DNA from 3 places in the Leclercia adecarboxylata genome. Region 2 is predicted to be linked to each of the others. Evidence: predicted binding sites of a transcription regulator. Region 2 holds the regulator's gene; each other region holds the start of a gene.
The links. Region 2 encodes PhoB, which activates phosphate uptake and scavenging genes when phosphate is short. Its sites were predicted from a motif close to CTGTCATAAAACTGNCNNAT; they were not measured.
Positions count from the first base shown of each region.

Region 1: the regulator PhoB is predicted to act here: its motif matches at 2,179-2,198, upstream of FHN83_RS17310 (PhoX family protein).
Region 3: the regulator PhoB is predicted to act here: its motif matches at 1,698-1,717, upstream of uvrB (excinuclease ABC subunit UvrB).

Region 1 covers NZ_CP040889.1:3,256,688-3,260,945, reverse strand. Annotated here, with positions in the region: gene pheP (phenylalanine transporter) at 1-56, opposite strand, end outside; gene FHN83_RS17310 (PhoX family protein) at 160-2,121, opposite strand; gene FHN83_RS17305 (TonB-dependent receptor) at 2,240-4,258, opposite strand, start outside.
Region 2 covers NZ_CP040889.1:3,114,808-3,119,065, forward strand. Annotated here, with positions in the region: gene sbcC (exonuclease subunit SbcC) at 1-442, opposite strand, end outside; gene sbcD (exonuclease subunit SbcD) at 439-1,644, opposite strand; gene phoB (phosphate response regulator transcription factor PhoB) at 1,839-2,528, shown strand; gene phoR (phosphate regulon sensor histidine kinase PhoR) at 2,550-3,845, shown strand; gene brnQ (branched-chain amino acid transporter carrier protein BrnQ) at 4,255-4,258, shown strand, end outside.
Region 3 covers NZ_CP040889.1:3,520,450-3,524,707, forward strand. Annotated here, with positions in the region: gene bioD (dethiobiotin synthase) at 1-560, shown strand, start outside; gene FHN83_RS18585 (ABC transporter ATP-binding protein) at 520-1,224, opposite strand; gene uvrB (excinuclease ABC subunit UvrB) at 1,970-3,985, shown strand.

The DNA of each region.
Region 1 (4,258 bases), 140 kb from region 2:
TGTTCCGACGCGGCTTCAGCAACACTTTTATCTGAAGCGGATGAGGCGTTTCTCACGGCCTGGCCCTGTCTCTTTCTATGGAAGGGGCACCTTTTAACACTTCAGACAGACGGGAGCAAGTTAAACGCCGGGCAGCGGTTGCTGCCCGGTGCGAGCGGATCACGACCCGATAATGCCGCCGTCCGCTCTGGTGATGACCACCGTCGAGGCGCGGGGGCGTCCGTTCGGGTTATTGTCCGGCCAGTTGGAGACGACGCGCGGGTTTGCCGGGTCGGTAATGTCGTCCCCACCCTCGCCCGGATGCTGAATGTTGATAAACAGCGTGCGGTTGTCCGGCGTGAACGCGATGCCGGTGATTTCGCACCCGCGCGGGCCCGTCAGGAAACGGCGGTACTCGTTGGTGCCCGGAATGGTCGCCACCATCTGGTTATTGCCCATTCCCTCGTAGGCTTTCTTATTAATGGTGCTGGAGGAGACGTCGGTCTGGATCCACAGCACGCCCTGATGGTCGAACGACAGGCCGTCCGGGCTGCCAAATTCGGCCCCCTTCATGCTGCCCTTCGCCTTCTCATCCGCGGTGTCCGTGCGCCCGGCCAGCACCAGGATGTCCCATTTGAAGCGTAACGCCGCCGGATCTTCACCCTCTTCGTGCCAGTGCATGATGTGGCCGAAGGCATTACTGGCTCGCGGGTTGGCCGCGTCCACCGGCGCTTTGCCCTCTTTGCCGCGATCGCTGTTGTTGGTCAGAGTGCAGTAAACGCTGCCGCTGGCGTGCGGATCGACCGCAATCCACTCCGGCCTGTCCATTTTGGTGGCCCCCACCGCATCGGCCGCCAGGCGGGTTTTGATCAGCAGATCGCCCTGGCTTTCGAAGCCTTTGCTCTTGTCCAGCCCGTTCTGGCCGAAGACCAGCGGCAGCCACTCGCCGGAGCCGTCGTCGTTGAATCGGGCGACGTAGAGCGTGCCGGCGGTCAGCAGCTGCATATTGGCGGCGCGATCGGCCGGATTGTATTTGTTGTCGGAGACAAATTTGTAGATGTACTCAAACTTCTGGTCGTCGCCCATGTAGGTGACCACGCGCTTGTCGGCGGCCAGGGTGACGGCGGCGCCTTCATGCTTGAAGCGCCCCAGCGCGGTGTGTTTGCGCGGCGTGGAGTCCGGGTTGTAGGGATCGATTTCCACTACCCAGCCAAAGCGGTTCGGCTCGTTAGGGGTTTTATCGACGCTGAACCTGTCGTCCACTTCGCTCCAGCGGTAGGACTCATCGCTGTCGCTGATGCCATAGCGCTTCTCCAGCGCGTTACGTTCGCCTTTCTTGACGAAAATATCCGACCAGTTCTCTTCGCAGGTCAGGTAGGTGCCCCACGGCGTGTGGCCGTTGGCGCAGTTTTGCATGGTGCCGAGCACCCGCTCACCCTGCGGATCGGCGGCGGTTTTCATTAAGTCCTGCTGACGCGCCGGACCGGTGAGCTGCATCGGTGTGTTGACCGTGATGCGGCGGGCAAAGCCGGAAGGACGCACCACCTCCCAGTCGCTGCCGTTCTTTTTCACTTCGATAACCGACACGCCCATGGCGTTCTGGCCTTTACGCGCTTTATCCAGGCTCCAGTTGGCGGTGCCGTCGCTAAAGAGCATGCCGTTGTCGATGTACTCATGGTTCATCGCCAGCAGGCCGTGGCCGGGGTTCTCTTCCCCCTGCGGCAGGCTAAACCACGCCATGCCGTCATGGTGCATGCCCGCCTGTGCTGCCTGTTCGTCGGTGGTGTTGCTGGCGTCAAATTTGAAGTCCGGCATTGCGCCCTTAATGCCGGTGGCATCACCCCAGCGGTAGAAAGGACGCGCGACGTAGCCCTCGGGCACCCTGACCGTATCGTCAGTCGACACCGGAATGCTGGTAAAGCCGAGCGCGACCGCCTTGCTCAGGGCTGAAGGCCGGGAAACCGCGGCCAGGGCGTTTTCAGACTTAAGCAGGAACGGGAAAGAGGCGGCGGCACCGGCAATGGCGCCCATCTGCAGGAAACGGCGGCGGGAGAGCACGCTGGAAAAGACCGGGTTAGCGCTGGAATTGCTGACATCGTCGCGATGTTCTTTTTTGAATACGGACTTAAGAGGTTTACCCACAATGGCTTCCTTTCTTCAGGCTAAGAAACGATAAAGTGGGAACACTATAAGTACAATTGATTACATTTTTATAACAGTCAGAAGGGGGGCATCCCTGCCCCGATAACGAGGGTCGAACTCAGAACTCGTAGCCTACAGAGACCTTAAAGGTGCGCGGCTCCCCCTGGAACAGGTAGGTGCCGCCGTCGTCCACGCTTGACCAGTAGTTTTCGTCGGTGATGTTTTCGATCCCGGCGCGAACGGTCATCTGGTTCTGGTCATTGTTGACCGCGAAGCGGTAACGCATGCCCAGATCCAGGGTGGTGTAGCTGTCCAGTTTCTTGCTGTTGGCGAGATCCGCATACTGCGAGCCGGAGTGGTTTACGCGGGCTGTGGCGGTCAGGCCGTCGACAGGCTTGATGTCATACTCTGCCCCCAGCACGCCGTAGAAGCTCGGGACGCCAATGGCGTCATTGCCCTGGTTAACGCCGTTGTTGGTTTTGGTCAGCTCCGCCTGCAGCCAGGTGGCGCTGGCGTTCAGACGCAGGCCCAGCACCGGCTCGCCAAAGACGTTCAGCTCCACGCCGCGGTTACGCTGCTCGGCATCCAGACCGTAGTGTTTGGTCTGGCTGTCGAGAATGGCGAACGGCATTTTGATCTCAAACAGCGCCAGCGAGCCGCCAACGCGACCGAAATCGGCCTTCACGCCCACTTCGTTCTGCTTAGAGTGGACGATCCCGGTGCTCTGGCCGTAGTTGGTGGCGGTGTTTGGCGCGGTTTTACCCGGCTGCAGCGCCTCGGTGTGGTTGGCGTACAGCGATACCGTCTCCCACGGTTTGTAGACCACGCCATAGGTCGGCATCCAGCGGCTGCCGTCGAAGCTGTCCGCCTCGTTTTCGTGACCGGTGATTTTGTTATAGCCGCGGATCACCACCTTCTGATGACGGGCCCCAACGGTGAACAGCAGGGTGTCATCCAGCACCCCGAGGGTGTCGCTCAGCAGCCAGCCCTGAGTGCGGGTGCGGCCGCTGGTCAGCGGATCGCTGTAGTTACCGCCGGAGCCGTTTAAGTTAGTGCTTGGCGGCGCATCCACGCCGGTATTGTGATAAATGTTGGTGACCGGGTTATCCTTCGCGGCCGACATCTTCCAGGCGATTTTCTCGTTTTTGCTCATCGCTGAGTAGCCGACGTTCACCTTGTGCGACACAAAACCGGTATCGAAGTTACCGCGGATGCCCGCCATGCCGCTCACGCTGTCGCTGATGCGGTTGGTATCGAGACGCGACGCGGTGGCTTTGCCGCTCTTGTCCACCAGCTTCGCACCGCTGTAAAGCCCCTCTTCATGGGCGTGCTGGGCACCCAGACCGGTGTAAGCCGTCCAGTTGTCGGTGATGTCGTACTCGCTGCGCCACATGCCGAATTCGTTTTCGATGTTGCTGTAGGCCCATTTCTGCGAGTAGTTACGATCGTTTTTCGGCGGCTCGGGCACGAAATCAACGCCGGAGATATTGACCCCGGTTTCTGAGCCGTGGAAGGTTTTCATCTGATAACCCAGGTCCACGGAGCTGCGGAACTTATCGCCCGCATAGTCCAGGCCGGTGGAGAGCAGCGTGGTGCGGCGGCGATCGTTGGCTACCGGGGCCTCGCCTTCACGGTGAACCACGTTGACGCGGGCGCCAAACTGGTCGTTATCGCCGAAGCGACGACCGGCATCCAGGGTGGTGCCAATCTGCGAATCGGAGGTGTAGTCCACGCCCACTTTCGCCTGCGGCGTAGCGCCCGCATGTTTCGGCTCAAGGTTGATCATCCCGCCCACGCCGGAGCTGGCTGCGCCGTTCATCAGGGAGTTGGCGCCTTTGAAGATCTCAATGCGATCCACCATCTGGGCGTCCACTACCTGGCGCGGCAGCACGCCGGAGAGTCCGCCGAAGGTCATGTCGTCTCCGTCGAACTTCAGACCGCGAATGCGATAGCTCTCCGCGCTGTTGCCGTAGCCCTGCACGGACTGCACGCCCGCATCGTTTGCGACCACGTCAGCAATGGTGCGGGCCTGCTGATCTTCCACCAGCTTAGAGGTGTAGCTGATGATATTAAACGGCACGTCCATCGCATTTTGCTGACCGAGCATCCCCATGCGTCCGCCGTTTGCAACCTGGCC
Region 2 (4,258 bases):
TAAAGCGGTCGTAGTCGAGCCCGGTCAGGGAGGCGACCAGCTCCAGCTTGTCCTTTACTTTATCCGCCAGAATTTTGCCATCTTCACACTGGGCCAGCTCCACGCGGGGCACCTGCAGATTGCCGTCCGGCTGGTTACGCGCCCGGTTCTGGCTCCAGAAGGCACGATAGGCGATCCCTTTGACTTCAAACTCCACTTCGGCGAGGCACTCGGCGGTGTCGCGGGTCATCAGGTCGTTTTGCGACTGCGAGACCGTATTCAGGCGCGGCGTCTCGTGATAGAGCGCCAGGCAGATGGCGTCCAGCAGGGTGGTTTTACCCGCACCGGTCGGGCCGGTAATGGCAAACAGGCCATTGCTGAGGAAAGGCTCGGCGGTAAAGTCGATTTTCCATTCGCCCTTGAGGGAGTTGAGGTTTTTCAGGCGCAGGCTGAGAATTTTCATGCGTCATCCTCCTCATTGCTGAGGGCGTGGAGCGTGTGGCTGAACAGTTCGTTGAGCCGGGCACGCTGGGCATCATCCAGGGTTTCCTGTGCGAGGCGGCGCTCAAAAACTTCCTCCACCCGCAGCTCGCTGAGGGTTTCCCGCAGGCTGCTGGCCAGGCTCTTTTCGCGCTGCTCGCGGCTGCGGCGCACCAGCAGCACCTCCACCGGCAGATCTTCCGTCAGGTTCTGGATCTTGCGCTGCATGTCGTGCAGGTACTCATCGGTGGTGAGTTCGATATCCAGCCAGACGGGCGGCGTTTGTTCCACGCCGCGCCACTGCTCAAGCTGGGCGGTAATGGCCGCCAGATCGCCCTTCAGCACCGCCAGCGGCTGGGTAATGGGCACCTCAAGTGATTCGACGGCGCTAAGCTTACCCTGGTCGAAACTCACCAGATGCACGCATTTGCTTTTGCCGGTTTCATCAAAGCTGAGGGGAATAGGGGAGCCGCAGTAGCGAATATGCTCGCAGCCGCCAATCATCTGCGCCCGGTGGATGTGGCCCAGGGCGATATAGTCTGCCGCCGGGAAATGCTGGGCGGGAAAGGCATCCAGCGTACCGATATAGATGTCACGTACCGCGTCACTTTTACTGGCCCCGACGGTGGTGAGATGCCCGGTCGCGATAATCGGCAGCACGCTGTCGCCGCGAAGGGCGCAGGCCTGGGTATATTGATCGTCATAATAGTGGGTGATGGCTTTTAACAGCTGCTGCTGTTTCTCTGTCCCGGACAGACCCGCCTGGCTCTGCACCACGTCGCGCGGACGTAAAAAGGGGATTGGGCACAGCACCGCCCCGGGCGTGCCGTCGCGTCTGTTCAATATTTGCGGAGCATGGCCGGCGCTGGCGACCACGGTGGTATTCAAAAAAGCCAGGATCTCACGGGATTCATTCAACGTGGCGACGGAATCATGGTTGCCCGCTACTATCACCAGATGGCAGCCGGTTTTTTGCAGGTTCACCACGAAACGGTTATAGAGCTCGCGCGCATAGCTCGGCGGCGAGCCGGTATCGAAGATATCCCCGGCCACCAGGATGGCATCGACGTCCTGTGATTGCGCAGTCTCAAGCAGCCAGTTGAGGAACGCTTCATGTTCGGCGGCGCGGCTTTTGCTGTAAAAATTTTGTCCCAGATGCCAGTCCGAGGTGTGAAGTATGCGCATAACAGATCCGTGGCAAAAAAAGGTTAGCGGGATTATAAACTTTCAGGGTGACGAAGATAACCGTTACAATCGGGGCTGCCATAAAACAACGGCTTGCCATTATTAGCGGGTACGTTTTTCATAAATCTGTCATAAATCTGACGCATAATGACGCCGTATTACAAACATGTAACCTCAATAAGACAGGGCTAAGTATGGCGAGACGTATTCTGGTCGTAGAAGATGAAGCACCCATTCGCGAAATGGTCTGTTTCGTGCTCGAACAAAATGGCTTTCAACCGATAGAAGCCGAAGATTACGACAGCGCGGTGAATCAGCTCAACGAACCCTGGCCCGATCTGATCCTGCTTGACTGGATGTTGCCTGGCGGCTCTGGTCTGCAATTCATCAAATATATCAAACGTGAAGCGCTAACCCGCGATATCCCGGTGATGATGTTAACCGCCCGTGGCGAAGAGGAAGATCGCGTTCGTGGCCTGGAGACCGGCGCGGATGACTACATCACCAAACCCTTCTCCCCGAAAGAGCTGGTGGCACGCATTAAGGCCGTGATGCGACGTATTTCACCGATGGCGGTGGAAGAGGTGATTGAAATGCAGGGCCTGAGCCTGGATCCTACCTCGCACCGCGTGATGACCGGTGAAAACCCTCTTGATATGGGGCCGACCGAATTCAAACTGTTGCACTTCTTCATGACCCACCCGGAGCGCGTCTACAGCCGCGAGCAGTTGCTCAATAATGTCTGGGGCACTAACGTTTATGTTGAAGATCGAACGGTGGATGTTCACATTCGCCGTTTGCGTAAGGCACTCGAAACCAGCGGTCACGATCGCATGGTACAGACCGTCCGCGGCACGGGTTATCGTTTCTCCACCCGTTTCTGAACAATGACAGGAGTGTGACGCGTGCTGGAACGTCTGTCATGGAAAAGGCTCTGTTTTGAACTGATACTTTGCTGTATCCCGGCCCTGATCCTCGGGGCCTTAATCGGTTATTTACCCTGGTTTTTACTGGCAGCGGTCACAGGACTGCTGATCTGGCATTTCTGGAATTTGCTCCGCCTGTCATGGTGGCTGTGGGTTGACAGAAGTATGACGCCGCCGCCCGGCAGCGGAAGCTGGGAACCTCTTCTGTATGGCCTGCACCAGATGCAGATGCGTAATAAAAAACGCCGTCGTGAGCTGGGCAGTCTGATCAAACGCTTTCGCAGCGGCGCGGAATCGCTGCCGGATGCGGTGATACTCACCACCGAAGAGGGAACAATGTTCTGGTGCAACGGTCTGGCACAACAGCTGCTGGGCCTGCGCTGGCCGGATGATAACGGGCAAAACATTCTCAACCTGCTGCGTTATCCGGAGTTCACGCAGTATCTGAAAAAACGCGACTTCACCCGCCCGCATAATCTGGTGCTCAACAACGGTCGTCATCTGGAGATCCGCGTGATGCCCTACAGCGACAAACAGTGGCTGATGGTGGCGCGCGACGTGACGCAAATGCACCAGCTCGAAGGGGCGCGGCGCAACTTCTTCGCCAACGTCAGCCACGAATTACGCACCCCGCTGACGGTGCTGCAGGGCTATCTGGAGATGATGCAGGAGCAGACCCTGGAGGGTGCGCCGCGGGAAAAAGCGCTGCAGACCATGCGCGAGCAGACGCAACGCATGGAAGGCCTGGTGAAGCAGTTGCTGACCCTCTCGCGCATTGAGGCGGCTCCGACCCTGGCGCTGAATGAAACGATCGATGTGCCGATGATGCTGCGGATGTTAGAGCGCGAAGCGCAGACCTTAAGCCAGCAGCAGCACCAGCTTACCTTCGAGGTGGATAACACCCTGAAAGTGCGCGGCAGTAACGACGAGCTGCGCAGCGCGATCTCGAACCTGGTCTATAACGCGGTGAATCATACCCCCGCCGGGACCCACATCACCGTGCGCTGGCAGCATGTGCCCACGGGGGCGGAGTTCAGCGTTGAGGACAATGGCCCGGGGATCGGTCCGGAGCATATTCCTCGTCTGACCGAGCGTTTTTATCGGGTGGATAAAGCGCGTTCCCGGCAGACGGGCGGCAGCGGCCTGGGGCTGGCGATTGTTAAGCATGCCATCAATCACCACGACAGCCGTCTCGATATCGTCAGTACGCCGGGTAAGAGCACGCGTTTCAGCTTCGTGATCCCGGAACGTTTAATTGCCAGTAACAGCGCCTGACGGCGTCACTGTAATCAGATATTGCCACAGGCCAGCGTATGCTGGCCTGTTTGCTTTGCAGTCAACCGAAGCGCGGGTAAATTTTATACGCCTGTTGCTTTTTTGTTCGCATGATTAGCCATGAGTTTTTCTTATAAATGGTGTAATGTTCCACGCTCATCTTTCAGGCTGGCATATTGTTCTGGTTTTCAGATCCCATATTGCCTTTAAACGTTATAAGCGTTTAAATTGCCCCCCTGATATCGTCGGACAGACTGTATTTGCGTGGTAAATCGAAAAACTATTCTTCTCCACGCCGGTAGGAAAGCATTTCCCGCTGAGGTTGCACATTTTTTCCGCTGTTTTGTTCCGCAACGGATAGCGAAAAATTCAACGTTTTCAACACCACATCCACAGGCAGTAAGGTTTTATGA
Region 3 (4,258 bases), 410 kb from region 2:
AGGGGCTGCGTAACAGCGACGCGCTGGCGCTGCAGCACAACAGCAGCGTGGCGCTCAGCTATCAGGCGGTAAACCCTTACACCTTCGCGGAGCCCACCTCGCCGCATATCATCAGCGCCGACGAGCAGCGCCCCATCGAATTCAGCGCGCTCACTGCCGGGCTACGTGCGCTGGAGAGCCAGGCCGACTGGGTGCTGGTGGAAGGGGCTGGCGGCTGGTTTACGCCGCTTTCAGACGAGCAGACCTTTGCCGACTGGGCGATTGCCGAGCGGCTGCCGGTGATCCTGGTGGTGGGGGTGAAGCTGGGCTGCATCAACCACGCGATGCTCACCGCCCAGGCGATCCGCCAGGCGGGGCTGCATTTTGCGGGCTGGGTGGCCAACGTGGTGGTGGCCCCCGGCAAACGCCACGGGGAATACATGGCGACGCTTAAACGCGTGCTGCCCGCACCGCTGCTGGGGGAGATCTCCTGGCTTGGCGACGAGGCCGACACCGCGGACATCGGGCGTTATCTCTCTCTTAACGCGCTGACGCCGTCGGCCCCATCCAGTGGGCGATAAGCGGGGCATCCAGCTCGCTGACCCGGCCCTGGGCCACGTTGCGCCCGCGATACAGCAGGCAAAAGCGATCTGCCACCCGGCGGATCAGCGACAGGTGCTGCTCGGCCAGCAGCACCGATAATCCCAGCTCGCGGCTAAGCCTGAGCAGCAGCTGCGCCAGCTTGACGCTAAACTGCTGGCTGGCGCCACGGCTGGGCTCGTCGAGGATCAGCAGGCGAGGGCGGGTCACCAGCGCGTTCGCCAGCGCCAGCTGATACTGCTGGTCGTCGTTAAGCCCTGACGCCCGCAGCTGGCGTAGCGGGTAAAGCTCCGGGAAGAACTCAAAAATATCGCTGCTCACCGGCCCACCTTCGTTCCCTTTCGCCATCCGCGCGATATGCAGATTCTCCTCTACCGTCAGCTGCGAAAAGATCCGCCGTTCCTGCGGCACAAAGCTAATGCCCGCGCCCGGGCTTAATTCGCAGGGGGAGGCCCCGGCGTCATGCCAGACCATCGAGCCGCTGGCGATGGGCAGCAGGCCAGCGATACAGCTTACAAGGGTTGTTTTCCCCATTCCGGGCAGCCCGACCACCCCGGTACAGACGCCGGGGGGCAGGTCGAGATCAACGTTCCACAGGGTGTGGCGATCCCCGTAATACTGATTCACGGCACGCAGGCTCAACATGGTGTTTCTCCTTAACAGACGTTGATGACCTCAGAAACACTGCAAGACTCTTGCCACCGCCCGTAAAAAGGCGATTAAACATCTCTTTTTCGGAATCCACTCAGAAAGCAGCCTCAGCGGGGAGGGAACCTGCACTACGTCGGTGCCACGAAGGGTGCGACTGGTGCAGCCACCATTTGAACGAAATGTGAGCAATCTCTCATCAATTCGTTATCTGATTTTCGGCATCAGATCGCCAAAATTGGGCGATAAAAATTTTTTACCGTCGCGCTGTGGGCAAAAACCGGGAATTAGCTGAGTCACGCTCCGTATGGCCTGGAAGCAGTTATCCACTATTCCTGTGGATAACCATGTGCATTAGAGTTAGAAAACACAAGGTAAGCGAGAGAATACGCGGCCTGCGCCTGAATTGATGCGAAACGCGTCTTTTTGAAAATTTGAAATTGAATCAAAGCGTTAAATAAAATCAATCTCTGTCATTAAACTGTCAACGTAATGCGCTAAAGTCCGGCGTCTCGCCTTGACAAATGTTAAAAATTAAAAAGTTCTGGGGATAACCCTGCATTGATGGAATTTTATCCCGTCTCAGCCTAAATTTTGTTCAACTTTGTTTGATTCCTGACCTGAGTGGCACAAAACAACGTGGTTGCCACTGGCTTTATATCCAGTATAATTTACTGGCAAAAATAGCCATCCAGAGTAAAATTACTCACCTGCCGTATCAACCATCATCAGGTCGCCGTTCATGAGTAAACCGTTCAAACTGAATTCCGCTTTCCGTCCTTCCGGCGATCAGCCTGAAGCGATTCGCCGTCTGAAAGAGGGGCTGGAGGATGGGCTTGCGCACCAGACGCTGCTGGGGGTGACCGGGTCGGGTAAAACCTTCACCGTCGCCAACGTGATCGCCGATCTGCAGCGCCCGACCATGGTGCTGGCCCCTAACAAAACCCTGGCGGCGCAGCTCTACGGCGAGATGAAGGAGTTCTTCCCCGATAATGCGGTGGAGTACTTCGTCTCTTACTACGACTATTACCAGCCGGAAGCCTACGTTCCGAGCTCCGATACCTTTATCGAAAAAGATGCCTCGGTGAACGAACACATCGAGCAGATGCGTCTCTCCGCCACCAAAGCGCTGCTTGAGCGCCGTGACGTGGTGGTCGTTGCCTCGGTGTCGGCGATCTACGGCCTGGGCGATCCGGATCTCTATCTGAAGATGATGCTGCACCTGACCGTGGGGATGATCATCGATCAGCGCGCCATCCTGCGCCGCCTGGCCGAGCTGCAGTACACCCGTAACGATCAGGCGTTCCAGCGCGGTACCTTCCGGGTGCGCGGCGAAGTGATCGACATCTTCCCGGCGGAGTCGGACGACTTTGCGCTGCGCGTGGAACTTTTCGATGAAGAGGTGGAGCGGCTGTCGCTGTTTGACCCGCTAACCGGGCATGTTGAATCTACCATTCAGCGCTTCACCGTCTACCCGAAAACCCACTACGTCACCCCGCGCGAGCGCATCGTGCAGGCGATGGAGGACATCAAGGTTGAGCTGGCGGATCGCCGTAAAACGCTGCTGGAGAACAATAAGCTGCTGGAAGAGCAGCGTATCAGCCAGCGTACCCAGTTCGATCTCGAGATGATGAACGAGCTGGGCTACTGCTCCGGTATCGAAAACTACTCCCGCTATCTCTCCGGTCGCGGGCCGGGCGAAGCGCCGCCAACCCTGTTTGATTACCTGCCGGCGGATGGTCTGCTGGTGGTGGACGAATCCCACGTCACCATTCCGCAGATTGGCGGGATGTATCGCGGCGACCGGGCGCGTAAAGAGACGCTGGTGGAGTACGGCTTCCGCCTGCCGTCTGCGCTGGATAACCGCCCAATGAAGTTTGAAGAGTTCGAGGCGCTGGCCCCGCAAACCATCTACGTGTCGGCAACGCCGGGCAACTACGAGCTGGAGAAATCGGGCGACGAAGTGGTGGATCAGGTGGTGCGTCCGACCGGCCTGCTGGATCCGATTATCGAAGTGCGTCCGGTTGCTACCCAGGTGGACGATCTGCTGTCTGAGATCCGCGCCAGGGCGGCCATCAACGAGCGCGTGCTGGTCACCACCCTGACCAAGCGCATGGCAGAAGACCTGACCGAATACCTCGAAGAGCACGGCGAGAAGGTGCGCTATCTGCACTCGGATATCGACACCGTGGAGCGTATGGAGATCATCCGCGATCTGCGCCTGGGCGAGTTCGACGTGCTGGTAGGGATCAACCTGCTGCGTGAGGGGCTGGATATGCCGGAAGTGTCGCTGGTGGCGATTCTGGACGCCGATAAAGAGGGCTTCCTGCGCTCCGAGCGATCGCTGATCCAGACCATCGGCCGTGCGGCGCGAAACGTCAACGGCAAAGCGATTCTGTACGGGGATAAGATCACCCCGTCGATGGCCAAAGCGATTAGTGAAACCGAACGCCGTCGCGAGAAGCAGCAGCGCTACAACGAAGAGCACGGCATCACCCCGCAGGGGCTGAACAAGAAGGTGGTGGATATCCTGCAGCTCGGCCAGAACATTGCTAAGACCAAAACCAAGGGCCGCGGCAAGTCGCGCTCACCGGTTGAGGCCGATACCGTGGCGCTGACGCCGAAAGCGCTGCAGCAGAAAATTCACGAGCTGGAAGGGCAGATGATGCAGCACGCCCAGAACCTCGAGTTCGAGGAGGCCGCGCAGATCCGCGACCAGCTGCATCAGCTGCGGGATCTGTTTATTGCGGCGTCGTAGGTAAAAGCAAAATGGCAGCCGAAGGCTGCCATTTTTAGGGTTTGCACCTTATCTCTGTGGGATGAGGAATCCCCAGTAATTTTCGTATGTTTACCGCGATGAAATAATTTCAGGATAATAAGGGATTTACAGCGACTACCTCGTCCGGCTGAAAATCGACGAAGCGTTGACCGCAGGCCGGGGCGAGGCGCAGGGATGCGCCGAGAGGGGGCGACCTACATGGATGTAGGATCGCCCCCGACCCTAAGCCTGCGGGAATAAGCTGAGTGCACC